Regions from separate parts of the Brucella sp. GW823-FHT04E01 genome, predicted to be linked through region 1. Evidence: riboswitches for the same ligand, from Rfam matches in the RefSeq annotation. Region 1 holds a riboswitch; each other region holds the start of a gene.

Region 1 (3,207 bases):
ATAGCGCCAGCGCTTCCGGAGTTCCTTGAGCGCTATCCACAGATTGACATCGACCTTGGAGTTACGGATCGTGCGGTGAATCTGGTGGAGGATAGCGTGGATTGTGTTGTCCGCGTCGGTCTCTTGAGCGATTCAGGCCTGATTGCTCGCCCAATCGGCAGATTGGCCCTGATCAATGTCGCAAGCCCCGCCTATCTGGCGAGACATGGAACCCCAAGGGAAATAAACGATCTCGACAAGCATTGGGCTGTCAACTACGCATCACCGTCGAGCGGTCGCGTTGAGGACTGGGAATGGCTGGAAGACGGAACCTTGCGCACCTTGCCGATGCGCGGGAGGGTCACCGTCAACAGCGCTGAGGCCTACATTGCCTGCTGTCTCGCCGGGCTCGGGGTGATCCAGATTCCGGCTTACGATGTGCGAAGCCATCTCGATGCCGGTGAACTCGTTGAGCTGATGCCTGACTATCGCGCCGAACCGATGCCAATGACGCTGCTCTATTCGCATAAGCAACATCTCTCACGCCGGCTGCATGTGTTTGCCGAGTGGCTTGAGACTTTGCTAAAGCGAGAACTCCTGGATAGCCGGGGCGCATCATAAGCCGATCAATGTTAACATTGGGGTTAAGCAATTCCTGATCATTGAACGGACGCCTTCTGTCTGCCAAAGGGCGGCTCTGCCAAGCAAGCTGCAAACCGTGGCGTTTGATAGCGGGAAAGCCAAAATGGCTTTCAGTCGAGTGTTCGCAAGTGCCCGAGAATCCGTATCCGTATTTCCTTGCCGCTGCGTATAAATCTTCGCGCAGTGTCGGGGAGGTGGGTAGCTGGAGATTGATAGCGAGATGATCGATCAATTGCGTTGGTGCAACTGGAACGGTAGATGCGGAACTCAATCTCGCGGTCAATGACTTAAAGATATAAACATCTCTTTATATTCTATTGACATTATGTGGCCGATGCAGGAAGATTGTAATGCCTAGGTTCTCCGGCTGTCGTGTTCGATACGCCGGAGCTAAGAGGGAAGTCCGTGCCCCGTCTCATTCGGGAAAGCCGGCGCTGCCCCCGCAACTGTAAGCGGCAAGCTGACGTCCAGATTGTCACTGGGGTTCTCCCTGGGAAGACGGACGAGAGCAATGACCCGCGAGCCAGGAGACCTGCCTTGGCAAAATAACGTCCACGGGCGGGGTGTCCCGGTGTGCCGTAGCGAAGACCGTCTAACGGTCTGTTTTGCTATGTGTCCGCTGACCCATGCCCCCAACTTATTGGGGTAAGCCATGTCTCAAACCGCAATTCCAGTCGCCGCCAGGGGCGGGCCGGTCGTCGATCGCCCGCGGATCACGATGCGTCACGACTTTACATTCCGCGTCAAGAGCCATCATTTTGATGAGAACTATCTCCCCTTGGACAGTACGCGTATCACGACCAATTTTGCCAATTTGGCCAGAGGAGAAAATCGCCAGGAGAACCTGCGCAACGCCTTGAGGATGATTGACAACCGTTTCAACGCGCTGGTGCATTGGGACAACCCAACAGGCGATCGCTATTCCGTTAAACTCGAGATTATTTCGGTGGAGATGGTCATTGATGCGGAAGGCAGCAAGAATACTTTCCCACTCAATGAAATATTGAGAGCGAATATCGTCGATCGGAAGACAAATGAACGCGTCGAAGGTATCGTTGGGAACAATTTCTCTTCTTACGTGCGTGATTATGACTTCAGCGTCGTGCTGCCCGAATACAATAATGGTCGCACCACATTCAGCATTCCGGATGACTTCGGGGACCTCCATGGAAAACTGTTCAAATGCTTCCTCAACTCGAATACTTACAAAGAGCAGTTTCGTAAGCCGCCAGTCATATGCCTGAGTGTCTCCAGCAGTAAAACATATCATCGTACTGGAAATCGCCATCCTGTATTGGGCGCAGAATATCAACAAAATGAACTGTCTTTGACGGATCAGTATTTCCAGAAAATGGGGTTAAAGGTACGCTTCTTCATGCCGCCGAACAGCGTTGCGCCGTTTGCCTTCTATTTTGTCGGCGATCTCCTCGGCGATTATACCAATCTTGAACTCATCAGCACGATCAGCACGATGGAAACCTTTCAGAAGATCTATAGACCCGAGATTTATAACGCCAATTCCGTGGCCGGGGCCTGTTATCAGCCAGATTTGAACCATCAGGACTATTCACTGACTCGCATTGTCTACGATCGCGAAGAGCGTAGCAGGCTTGCTGTTGAGCAGGGGAGGTTTGCTGAGGAGCACTTCATGAAGCCATATAAGACCGTTCTTGAAGAATGGTTTGCCAATTACTCCCTTTAGTAAGTCGATACATAAGGTCGCCCATCATGAAAAAACTGTTGCCCACATCTACCGCTGGTAGCTTGCCTAAACCTTCGTGGCTTGCACAACCTGAGAAACTCTGGTCCCCCTGGAAATTGCAGGATGAGCAGTTGATTGAAGGTAAACGGGATGCCCTGCGTCTGGCATTGGACGATCAGCGACAGGCAGGCATTCACATCGTCAGTGACGGCGAGCAAACACGCCAGCATTTTGTCACGACGTTTATCGAGCACCTTGACGGAGTTGACTTTGAAAAGCGTGAAACGGTCAGGATCCGCAATCGCTATGATGCGAGTGTGCCGACAGTCGTTGGTGCTGTATCGCGTCCAAAGCCGGTTTTTGTCGAAGACGCCCAGTTCTTACGTCAGCAGACCCGGCAGCCCATCAAATGGGCCTTGCCGGGGCCAATGACCATGATCGATACGCTCTATGATGCATATTATAAAAGTCGAGAGAAGCTGGCCTGGGAATTCGCCAAGGCCCTCAATGACGAAGCGAGGGAACTGGAGGCTGCCGGTGTCGATATCATCCAGTTCGACGAACCGGCGTTTAACGTCTTCTTTGACGAGGTGAATGATTGGGGCGTCGAAACCCTCGAGAAGGCAATGGAGGGGCTTCGGTGCGAGACTGCCGTGCATATTTGCTATGGTTACGGCATCAAGGCCAATACAGATTGGAAAAAGACCCTGGGAACAGAGTGGCGGCAATATGAGGAAACATTCCCCAAGCTACAGAAATCGAGTGTCGATCTAATCTCGCTGGAATGCCATAACTCGCATGTTCCAATCGAACTTATCGAACTTGTTCGAGGCAAGAAGGTGATGGTGGGCGCCATCGACGTGGCAACCAACGCCATGGAAACC
Region 2 (3,207 bases), 420 kb from region 1:
CTCTTGCCGTCTTTACGATCCTGACCATTCCTGTTGCCCACCCGTTCTGGGCAAAGGAAGGAGAAGAAGCTTTCCGGGATATGACGGTGGCGCTGGAGCACATATCGCTGATCGGTGGTCTCGCTCTTGCTGCTATTCTATCGCGCAAGGTCTAAACCACTGGACGCATTGATTGCCCTGCCTGTACCTTGCCTGTCGTCGGATCGATAGGCAGGGGAGGGCCGGGCATGGACGTGACGATCATAACAGGAGCATCGGATGGTATCGGCGCTGAAACCGCACGGCAGATTGCCCGGCGTGACCGTGCCAATGCTGCTCTGGTGCTTGCTGCGCGCAATGTTGAAAAGCTGGAAAATCTGGCCACAGAGTTGCGGCAACTGGGCAGTTCGGTTCTCGTGGTACCAACCGATGTGAAAGATCGTACAGCCTGTATCGATCTTATCAGTAAAACCGTTTCCGCTTTCGGTCGTATCGACACTTTGATCGTGAATGCAGGCATGTCGGCCCACGCCAATTTTGCTGAGATCAAACCAGATGATCTCAACTGGATGCATGATCTGATGGAGTTGAATTACTGGGGTAGCGTCTGGCCCATTCATGCAGCACTTCCGTATCTTGCCGCTAGCAAGGGACGGATCGTGGCTGTGTCTTCTGTTGCCGGATTGATCGGTGTGCCGGGGCGCACTGCCTATAGCGGAACGAAGTTCGCTCTTTCGGGTTTCTGCGAGGCGCTTCGCGCGGAACTGGAACCAAGCGGCATATCCATTACCATCGTCTATCCGGGCGTTGTCAAAACCGACATTCGCAAGGTGGGTTACAGCGCAAGCGGCGGCGTGCTGGGAACAAGTGGTGTGCGCGAAGATGACATGATGCCCGTCGAGGAAGCTGTGCGGCTGATGCTGGAAGGCGTGCAGGCTCGCAAGCGTGAAGTGTTGATGACCCGCCAGATGCGATTTGGGCGCTGGTTGAAACTGATTGCCCCCGCAATGGTGGATCGCATGGCCCTCAAGGCTATCAAACCGGAGTTCAGACCGAAACCGATTAAGCCAGCTGGGTAAAGAACGCTTCGTTCATTCTACGCTTTGCGGCCAACTATCTATTGACGAGTTTTTAACTTCGACTACTATATATAGTGTTCTAGGTTCTTTCGATTCGTTGGGTCGAAAGCTAAGACGGGAATCCGGTGCGTTTCATCCATGATGGATGCGGCAATGCCGGAGCTGCCCCCGCAACTGTAAGCGGAGAGTTCTGTCCATCACGTCACTGGCTTTGGCTGGGAAGGCGGACAGAATGTTGATCCGAGAGCCAGGAGACCTGCCTTGAACGAGTACGTCCACGGGCGGGGTGTCCGGTTGGCGCGCAATCTTGTGTGGCAAATCGTTGCCTTACGGGTTGCTGCCCCGAACTTCCCGCTCATAGCTTCGGGGTGAAGTCCATGTCCAGTTTATTCAGTTTCGGTTCCGATCCTCCCTTCGAGGCATAGTTTGTGTGGTCAGGCTGCTTGTTCGTGCGGCTGGCCGATCCCGTATCTCATGTCTTTCGACGCGCATTTTGCGATGCGCGAACGGCTCTTTGCGTCTCCTATCGAGAGTATTCCAGTTTAAACCGGACCGTTGGAAATGCTCTATCTCTTTGTTTTTACGCATGTCTTAACCCCAAAACCGGTTCCCACTTTTGGGAGACATGCTCCAGTGAGGAAAAAATGAACGTCACCGTTTACAGCAAACCCGCCTGTGTCCAGTGCACGGCCACCACGCGCGCCCTCGACCGCCAGGGTATCGAATATGAAGTCATCGATATCTCTGCCGATGCCGATGCTTTCCATCTCGTTCAAGACATGGGTTATCGCCAGGTGCCGGTGGTTGTGGCAGGTGAATCCCATTGGGCGGGCTTCCGGCCCGATATGATCAGCGCTCTCGCCTGAGGGCTATGGTCACATGAGCCTGATCGTCTATTTCTCCAGCCGGTCGGAAAATACACACCGGTTTGTCGAGCGGCTTGGAATGCGGTCGAACCGTATCCCGATGGACGGTTCAGGCGGATTGCAGGTGCGCGAGCCATTCGTGATCGTGACGCCCACATATGGTGGCGGCGGCTCCAAGGGCGCTGTCCCCAAGCCTGTGATCCGCTTTCTCAACGATGAGAGCAACCGCTCTTTCATCCGCGGCGTGATTGCCGCGGGAAACAGCAATTTCGGCGAGGCTTTCTGTATCGCCGGCAACATTATCTCCGCCAAATGTCAGGTTCCCTATCTCTACCGCTTCGAGCTTCTGGGAACCGATAAGGACATTGGCAATGTCAAAAACGGGATGGAACGATTTTGGACACGGCAGACACGACCTTGATCCGAGAGCGCGAGGCACAGCCAGTGGCGCAGGATGCGCCTCAAGCTGTAACTTCCAACAGCAGTAAACCGTCAAAATCTTTGGATGGGCTGGATTATCACGCGCTCAACGCGATGCTGAACCTTTACGATGACGAGGGAAAAATCCAGCTTGACCGTGACCGGCAGGCTGCGCGCCAATATTTCCTCCAGCACGTGAACCAGAACACGGTCTTTTTCCATAACTTGCGGGAAAAGATCGATTATCTGGTGACCGAAGGCTATTACGAGCAAGAGGTACTGGATCAGTATTCCTTCAATTTCGTGCGCGATCTTTTCGACGAAGCCTATGCGAAGAAATTCCGGTTTCCGACCTTTCTCGGCGCGTTCAAATATTACACCAGCTATACGCTGAAAACCTTCGATGGAAAGCGCTATCTGGAGCGCTATGAAGACCGTGTCTGCATGGTAGCGCTGACGCTGGCGCGCGGCAATGAACAGCTGGCACGCAATCTGATGAAGGAGATCATTGCAGGCCGCTACCAGCCTGCGACGCCGACTTTCCTCAATGCAGGCAAGAAGCAGCGCGGCGAGCTCGTTTCCTGTTTTCTGCTGCGGGTTGAAGACAATATGGAGTCCATCGGGCGCTCGATCAATTCGGCGTTGCAATTGTCGAAGCGGGGCGGCGGGGTGGCCTTGAGCCTTACCAATATTCGCGAGGCGGGCGCACCTATCAAGCAGATTCAGAACCAATCATCCGGTATCATTCCGGTGATGAAGCTTCTTGAGGATTCCTTTTCCTACGCCAATCAGCTGGGTGCGCGACAAGGAGCGGGTGCTGTTTACTTGCACGCCCATCACCCGGATATCATGCGCTTTCTGGA
Region 3 (3,207 bases), on a different contig from region 1:
CCGTTCACAGGGAGTTTTCCGACTTATGCGCTGGCGGCGCTGCTCTATGTCACAATTGCGACCGGCATGGGGTTGGTGCTGTCCACCTTCATGAACAGCCAGATTGCAGCGATCTTCGGAACGGCACTTCTGACACTCATTCCGGCTGTGCAATATTCCGGTATCATTGACCCCGTATCGTCGCTGCAAGGTGCGGGCGCGTTCATCGGTAAAATCTATCCCGCGACTTATTTTGTGACCATTTCTCGCGGGGTTTTCTCCAAGGCACTGGGTTTTGCCGATCTGGCAGGTTCGTTTTTGCCGTTGTTGATCGCGGTGCCGGTTCTCATGGCGCTCGCTATCGTTCTTCTCAAGAAACAGGCGAGCTAAGATGCGGATATCTAACATATTCCAGCTTGGCGTGAAGGAACTGCGTGGTTTGGCTCGCGATCCGATGCTGCTGATCCTGATTGTCTATGCCTTTACGCTTGCGATCTATACGGCATCGAAAGCAATGCCCGAAACCCTCAACAATGCGGCGATAGCGATTGTCGACGAAGATCAGTCGCCGGTTTCGAGCCGGATCACGACGGCATTTTATCCGCCATATTTCGTGCCTCCGAAGCTGATTTCATCCTATGAAATGGATGTCCGGATGGATGAGGGGCTTGATACTTTCGCTCTGAATATACCGCCGAATTTCCAGCGTGATCTTCTGGCGGGTCGTTCGCCGACAATTCAGCTCAATGTCGATGCAACCCGAATGAGCCAGGCCTTTACGGGTGGCGGCTATGTGCAGTCGATTGTGTCGAGTGAGGTGGGCGAGTTTCTAAATCGCTATCGCGGTGGCGCACAAACGCCGGTTGAACTCAATCTCAGAGCGAGATTCAATCAGGATTTGAACAAGGGCTGGTTCGGCGCGATCAACAATGTGATTTCATCGGTTACGATGTTATCGATCATCCTGACGGGCGCGGCGCTCATTCGGGAACGCGAACACGGAACCATAGAACATCTATTGGTTATGCCCGTGACGCCGGTTGAAATCATGGTCAGCAAGATTTGGTCCATGGGGCTGGTCGTGCTGGTTGCCTCGGCATTTGCATTGGTTTTCGTGGTGCAGGGGCTGCTTGCCGTTCCTATCTATGGGTCGGTGTCGCTGTTTCTCGTTGGTGCAGCGCTCCAGCTTTTTGCGACGACCAGCCTTGGCATCTTTCTGGCAACTGCGGCTGGTTCGATGCCGCAGTTCGGAATGCTGCTCATGCTGGTGCTTCTGCCTTTGCAGGTGCTTTCGGGAGGGACAACACCTCGCGAAAGCATGCCTGAAATCATCCAGACAATCATGCTGGCAGCGCCGAATACGCATTTCGTCATATTGGCCCAATCGATCCTGTTTCGCGGAGCAGGGCTCGGTGTCGTCTGGCCGCAATTTCTGGCGCTGATCGTCATTGGCTCTGTGCTGTTCTACTTCGCGCTTCAGCGTTTCCGTGCGTTCCTGCGATAGGAAAATTCTTTAAAATCAGGAGGCTGAATCCATTCCTTGCCAATGTGATTCAGTTTTCTGTGCCGGATTGTGCTTTAGCGGAGTTGCGAATCCTTAACCATGTTGCTATCGCAATTCTCAGGAAACGGTTCCGCTGTTCAGGCGGATGAAAAGGGAACACGGTGAAGCCATTCTGGTTGATGCCGCGACTGCCCCCGCAACTGTAACCGGAGAGCTATCCTCCACAGCCGTGTGAGCGGTAAAAGCCACTGAAAGCATTAGGTGCGATCGGGAAGGCGGAGGGGAAGCGAAGACCCGGAAGTCAGGAGACCTGCCGTATCCGGTCACCCATGCATGGATACGGGGTGTGTCCAGGCGCGGCTGTCCGTGGCGGTGACATTGTTGAAATGTTGCCGTCGGGAAGAAGGGCCTTCAGTGCCACGATCACTTCAACCTGCGGTGCGAGGAAAAGCCGGTATCGTTCTTCGGTTCGGCGGGTTGAGGGAAAAATGCATCTTTTGAAATCATCTGTTTTATTGGTATCGGCCAGCGTTCTTGCGCTGCCGTCCACGACGCTTGCTCAAAGTCTGCCGAACGGTGCTGACAGTGTCGTCCTCGATACAATCGTGGTTACGCCATTGCGCCGCGCGTCTTCGCTGCAGCGCTCGACCTCATCTGTAACGGTTATCGATTCAGCGGATATCGAACGGTCGGCTGCTCCCGATCTCCAATCGTTGCTGAAGTCCTATAGCGGTATCTCCATAAAGACGAACGGCGGGCAGGGCTCGTCGTCGGACATTTACATGCGTGGCATGTCTTCCAAGCAGACGGTTGTTCTCATCAATGGTGTGCGCACAGCGTCGGCGACAACCGGAGCAACTGCGCTTGCGAACATTCCTCTGAGTTCCATCGACCGTGTTGAAATTGCCAAGGGTTCTCATTCTGCGCAATACGGTGCCGATGCCATGGGCGGGGTGATCAATATCATCACCAAGCAAGGCGGAGCCTGCGGTGAGCGCTCGTGGTGCGGCAGTCTTTCTACCGGTGTCAGCCATCCATGGGGTGGATATGCTTCCGGGACCATACAGGGAAGAAGCAACGACGGTGTCGACTATGCCTTTGGTGCGGCCATAACCGGCACGCAAGGATATGACTTCACCACATCGGATGCCTATGGCCATGAACCAGATCGCGATGGATTCTTGCAGGGCTCGTTCAACTTTGCCCTGTCGAAGGATTTCGACTGGGGTAAAATTTATGCGGACGGTCTCCTCAGCCGAGGGCGCAATCAGTATGATGCCAAGGCACCGTCACCGAACCAGGCCGATAGTACCGCATTTACGGGCAAGATCGGAACACGCATTGATCATACGGCGGATTGGTCATCCACGCTGGAATTCAGCACCGGTATCGACAACAGCCGTAACTTCCGAAAAGACGTGAGCGGTTCGGACCGGTTTGAAACCAAGCGTTATGGCGTTTTTGCCTCGACCGAGAAGAGTTTCGACACCGGCACGGTTAACCACACCGTGACCGCCGGTGTGGAAGCCTATCGCGAGGAGATCAACACCACCGTTGCTTATGATGAAACCAGCCGCGATCTGGCTGCTGTATTTGGTCAGTATTCGCTGGAGTATGAGGCGCTGCGCTTCGATGGCGGGCTGCGTTACGACCATAATGGGCAGTTCGGCGATGTCGTGACCTACAATCTCGGTACGAGTTATGAAGTTCTGCCGGACCTTGTT
Region 4 (3,207 bases), on a different contig from region 1:
TTTGCCCGATCCGAGAAAACCCGTGATGACTGTTGCGGGAATTTTCTGTCCCTGCATCGATTTATCCCTTCATCCTGAGCGGCAACCCTGCCGCCATGAAATAAACTTCATCCGCAATCGCGGCCACTGCCTGATGCAGAAAGCCTGCATGATCGCGAAATTCCCGTGCCATGCGATTTTCAGGCACGATCCCAAGTCCAACTTCGTTCGAAACAAAAACCACAGGCCCGGCAAGATTCGGCAGCATGGCGACAAGACTTGCCGTCTCTGTCGTTATATCGCGCTCGGCCATCATCAGATTGGTCAACCACAGGGTCAGGCAATCGACCAGCACGAACCGATCCGTAGCAGCATTCAATGTCAGTGCACCGATCAGATCGAGTGGCTCCTCCACCGTCTGCCATTCGGAACCACGTCGGTCACGATGAATGGCAATGCGGTTTTCCATTTCCTTGTCGAAGGCACGTCCTGTTGCCAGATAGAGCGGCTGAAGCCCCGAGGACTCAACCATTTTCTCGGCATAGGACGACTTACCCGAACGGGCTCCGCCAAGAACCAGAACCGATTTTCCCGGCGAAGCCATTTTCATCAGCCCTCAATCTCGGACGATGCGTAGTGCTGGATGAACCAGCCAAGTGCGAGGCCGATCACGGCCCACATGAACAGGTTCGTCGCCAGCGATGCGACTGCATATTGCGAAGCAAGCAATGACGGAATCGGTGACGAGATGTCTTCCGGATGCGGAGCACCGTAAAGATGCGGCGCCACGATCAGCACCAGACCGAGGATCTTTGCCCAGCCTTCCTGGCGCAACACGATGAGATAGAGGCCTAAACCGCTTAGCACCACGGTAGCGAGCCACCAGAGCTGGCGTTCAGCCAGATCAGCCGCAGGCATTGCCGGCAATTCCGGCGATAAACCCAATGCAGGCAGAAACGCGACCGCGAAGAAACCGGCAACGCCCCAATAAATCCCATTCTGCACCGTAATGCGGCGTCCGAGAAGCAAGGCCACGCCACCAAGCAGCAAGGCAAAACCTGCACCTGCTACGAGATTGGCAAGGATCGTATTGCCCAACCGCCCAAATGGTAGTTCAGCCCCTTCTTCCTCGGCACTTTCGGCAGCGGCGCCATGATCATGCGGTGTGGCTTCCGCCTCGCCGTGACTATGGCCACCGCCAGCATCTTCATAGGTTTCGGCCTGCAGGATCAAAGGCACTGTCTTCAAATACATGGCGGGAGTAACCAGCAGCCCGGCCAGAAGCCCCGCAGCAAGCGTCGCCAACAAATAACGGATCAACATTTCTGTCCCTCAATAGCAATTTCGCGCCGATGGCCGTCCACCATCGAGCTTTGCTCAGCTTCAATTCCGAAAGATGTTAAACTGCTCAGTGGCAGGGAAAACCATAGGAATGGCGCGTATCGTGCGCTGAATCGTGCAACGTATCAGAATGGGCAAGCCCTACGCCGTAGATCAGGAACGCGCCGAGAAGCAGTGAAACCACAGCCGTGCCCAGACGAGCAGCGAGCGGCATTGCGAGTGTGCTGGAAACAGAATTTTGAGTACGTGCAGCCATGACAACCTCCGTGCAGGCAGCAGGGAAAAACCTCCCATGGGGCTCGGGCTCGATGCCCTCACGCAGCAGGCAGGTCTCCTGGCTCACGGGTCACGGGGATTGAAACTACCTTCCCAGAAGCTTTACAGCCTCCAGTGGTTACCGGTTGCCCGGCTTGCCTCATCCCTCTCCGCTCTACAGTCGCGGGGTCGGCTGCGATAAAGACGCCCGGATTGGGTCCGTCCGTCGCATTCCCTTTTTGGTATTGCCGGGATTCGTCCCGGCAAAAACCTGTTGCATGGTTTCGACACTAGGCTTTCGCCCCATCGTCGTCAATCGCGACCGATGATTGACGACCTCATTTCAAGTTAAACAGTGCATCGATATCGAGACATGCGTCCAGCCCTTCGGCCAGCTCATCCAATGCAGCCTCAACGCCAGCGCGATAGTTTACTGAACTGCTACGCACACCAAGATCCTCCAGAAATCTCCGGCGAAATTCGTCTGCATTGAAAACACCGTGGAGGTAAGTTCCCATTATGTGCCCATCTGGCGATATGGCTCCATCGTCATGCTCGCCAATTCGGGCGAAAGGCCGCCCCATATCCGGTCCGGTCGTTCGTCCGATATGGATTTCATAACCTTCCAGCGGCACATTATGGAGAAGCGCGGTCGCCTGCACGTTGCGGACCACTTTTTCAGGTTCCATCACCGTTTCGATATCGAGCAGCCCAAGACCATCAATGTCGCGTACATGCCCCTCGATACCAGCAGGATCGCTGATGTGGCGACCAAGCATCTGGAACCCGCCGCAGATACCAAGCACATGACCGCCTCGTTTCACGTGGGCAGATAATTGGCGATCCCAGCCATTGTCCCGAACCGCCTGCATATCGGCTATCGTGGACTTTGTCCCCGGCAGAACGACAAGGCCCGCATCGCCGGGAATGCTCGAACCAGGCGGCACCATGACCACTTCTACATCCGGTTCAGCCTTTAGCGGATCAAGATCATCGAAGTTGGCGATGCGCGGCAACATCGGCACAGCAACCACAAGCGGCTTCTTGTCTCCGCGTACAGCACGCTCAAGAACGACAGAATCTTCGGCTGGTAATCGCGATACCGCTTTCAGCCACGGGACAACGCCGAAAGAGCGCCAGCCGGTAAACCGGGTAATGGCAGCCAGCCCGTCATCAAAAAGCGAAATATCGCCCCGGAACTTGTTGATCAGAAATCCGCGAACCATGGCGCGGTCCTGTTCGGACAGAATAGTGTGCGTGCCGACGAGAGACGCAATCACGCCACCTCTGTCTATGTCACCGACCAGAACAACCGGGACATCGGCCTGTGTGGCAAACCCCATATTGGCGATATCACCGGCCCGGAGATTGATTTCAGCCGGTGACCCTGCCCCTTCCACCAGCACAAGGTCCACGCCTTCGCTGACCTTGGCGAAAGATTCCATGACAGCCGCCATAAGTTGTGGCTTCAATTCCTGATAATAGCGCCCGCGCGCCTCGCCTCGCACTTGTCCCTGCACGACAACCTGACTACCCATGTCAGTCTGCGGTTTGAGGAGTACCGGATTCATATGGACAGACGACGACACACCGCAAGCCAGCGCCTGCAGCCACTGCGCCCGACCAATTTCG

The links. Region 1 has a riboswitch for cobalamin ahead of AC1RHM_RS07425 (DUF1852 domain-containing protein). Riboswitches for the same ligand answer to the same signal wherever they lie in the genome.
Positions count from the first base shown of each region.
Region 2: linked by a shared signal. The riboswitch ahead of nrdH (glutaredoxin-like protein NrdH) and the one ahead of AC1RHM_RS07425 (DUF1852 domain-containing protein) in region 1 are both predicted to bind cobalamin.
Region 3: linked by a shared signal. The riboswitch ahead of AC1RHM_RS03175 (TonB-dependent receptor domain-containing protein) and the one ahead of AC1RHM_RS07425 (DUF1852 domain-containing protein) in region 1 are both predicted to bind cobalamin.
Region 4: linked by a shared signal. The riboswitch ahead of AC1RHM_RS02785 (CbtB domain-containing protein) and the one ahead of AC1RHM_RS07425 (DUF1852 domain-containing protein) in region 1 are both predicted to bind cobalamin.

Region 1 is NZ_JBXAIK010000002.1:439,947-443,153, forward strand. It holds gene AC1RHM_RS07420 (LysR family transcriptional regulator) at 1-600, shown strand, start outside; cobalamin riboswitch at 961-1,175, shown strand; gene AC1RHM_RS07425 (DUF1852 domain-containing protein) at 1,340-2,323, shown strand; gene AC1RHM_RS07430 (methionine synthase) at 2,350-3,207, shown strand, end outside.
Region 2 is NZ_JBXAIK010000002.1:858,299-861,505, forward strand. It holds gene AC1RHM_RS09390 (DoxX family protein) at 1-155, shown strand, start outside; gene AC1RHM_RS09395 (SDR family oxidoreductase) at 228-1,058, shown strand; cobalamin riboswitch at 1,123-1,336, shown strand; gene nrdH (glutaredoxin-like protein NrdH) at 1,703-1,924, shown strand; gene nrdI (class Ib ribonucleoside-diphosphate reductase assembly flavoprotein NrdI) at 1,938-2,345, shown strand; gene nrdE (class 1b ribonucleoside-diphosphate reductase subunit alpha) at 2,321-3,207, shown strand, end outside.
Region 3 is NZ_JBXAIK010000001.1:620,477-623,683, reverse strand. It holds gene rbbA (ribosome-associated ATPase/putative transporter RbbA) at 1-369, shown strand, start outside; gene AC1RHM_RS03180 (ABC transporter permease) at 371-1,483, shown strand; cobalamin riboswitch at 1,592-1,815, shown strand; gene AC1RHM_RS03175 (TonB-dependent receptor domain-containing protein) at 1,972-3,207, shown strand, end outside.
Region 4 is NZ_JBXAIK010000001.1:534,605-537,811, forward strand. It holds gene cobW (cobalamin biosynthesis protein CobW) at 1-57, opposite strand, end outside; gene cobU (bifunctional adenosylcobinamide kinase/adenosylcobinamide-phosphate guanylyltransferase) at 62-583, opposite strand; gene AC1RHM_RS02780 (CbtA family protein) at 589-1,302, opposite strand; gene AC1RHM_RS02785 (CbtB domain-containing protein) at 1,388-1,576, opposite strand; cobalamin riboswitch at 1,628-1,865, opposite strand; gene AC1RHM_RS02790 (cobyric acid synthase) at 1,914-3,207, opposite strand, start outside.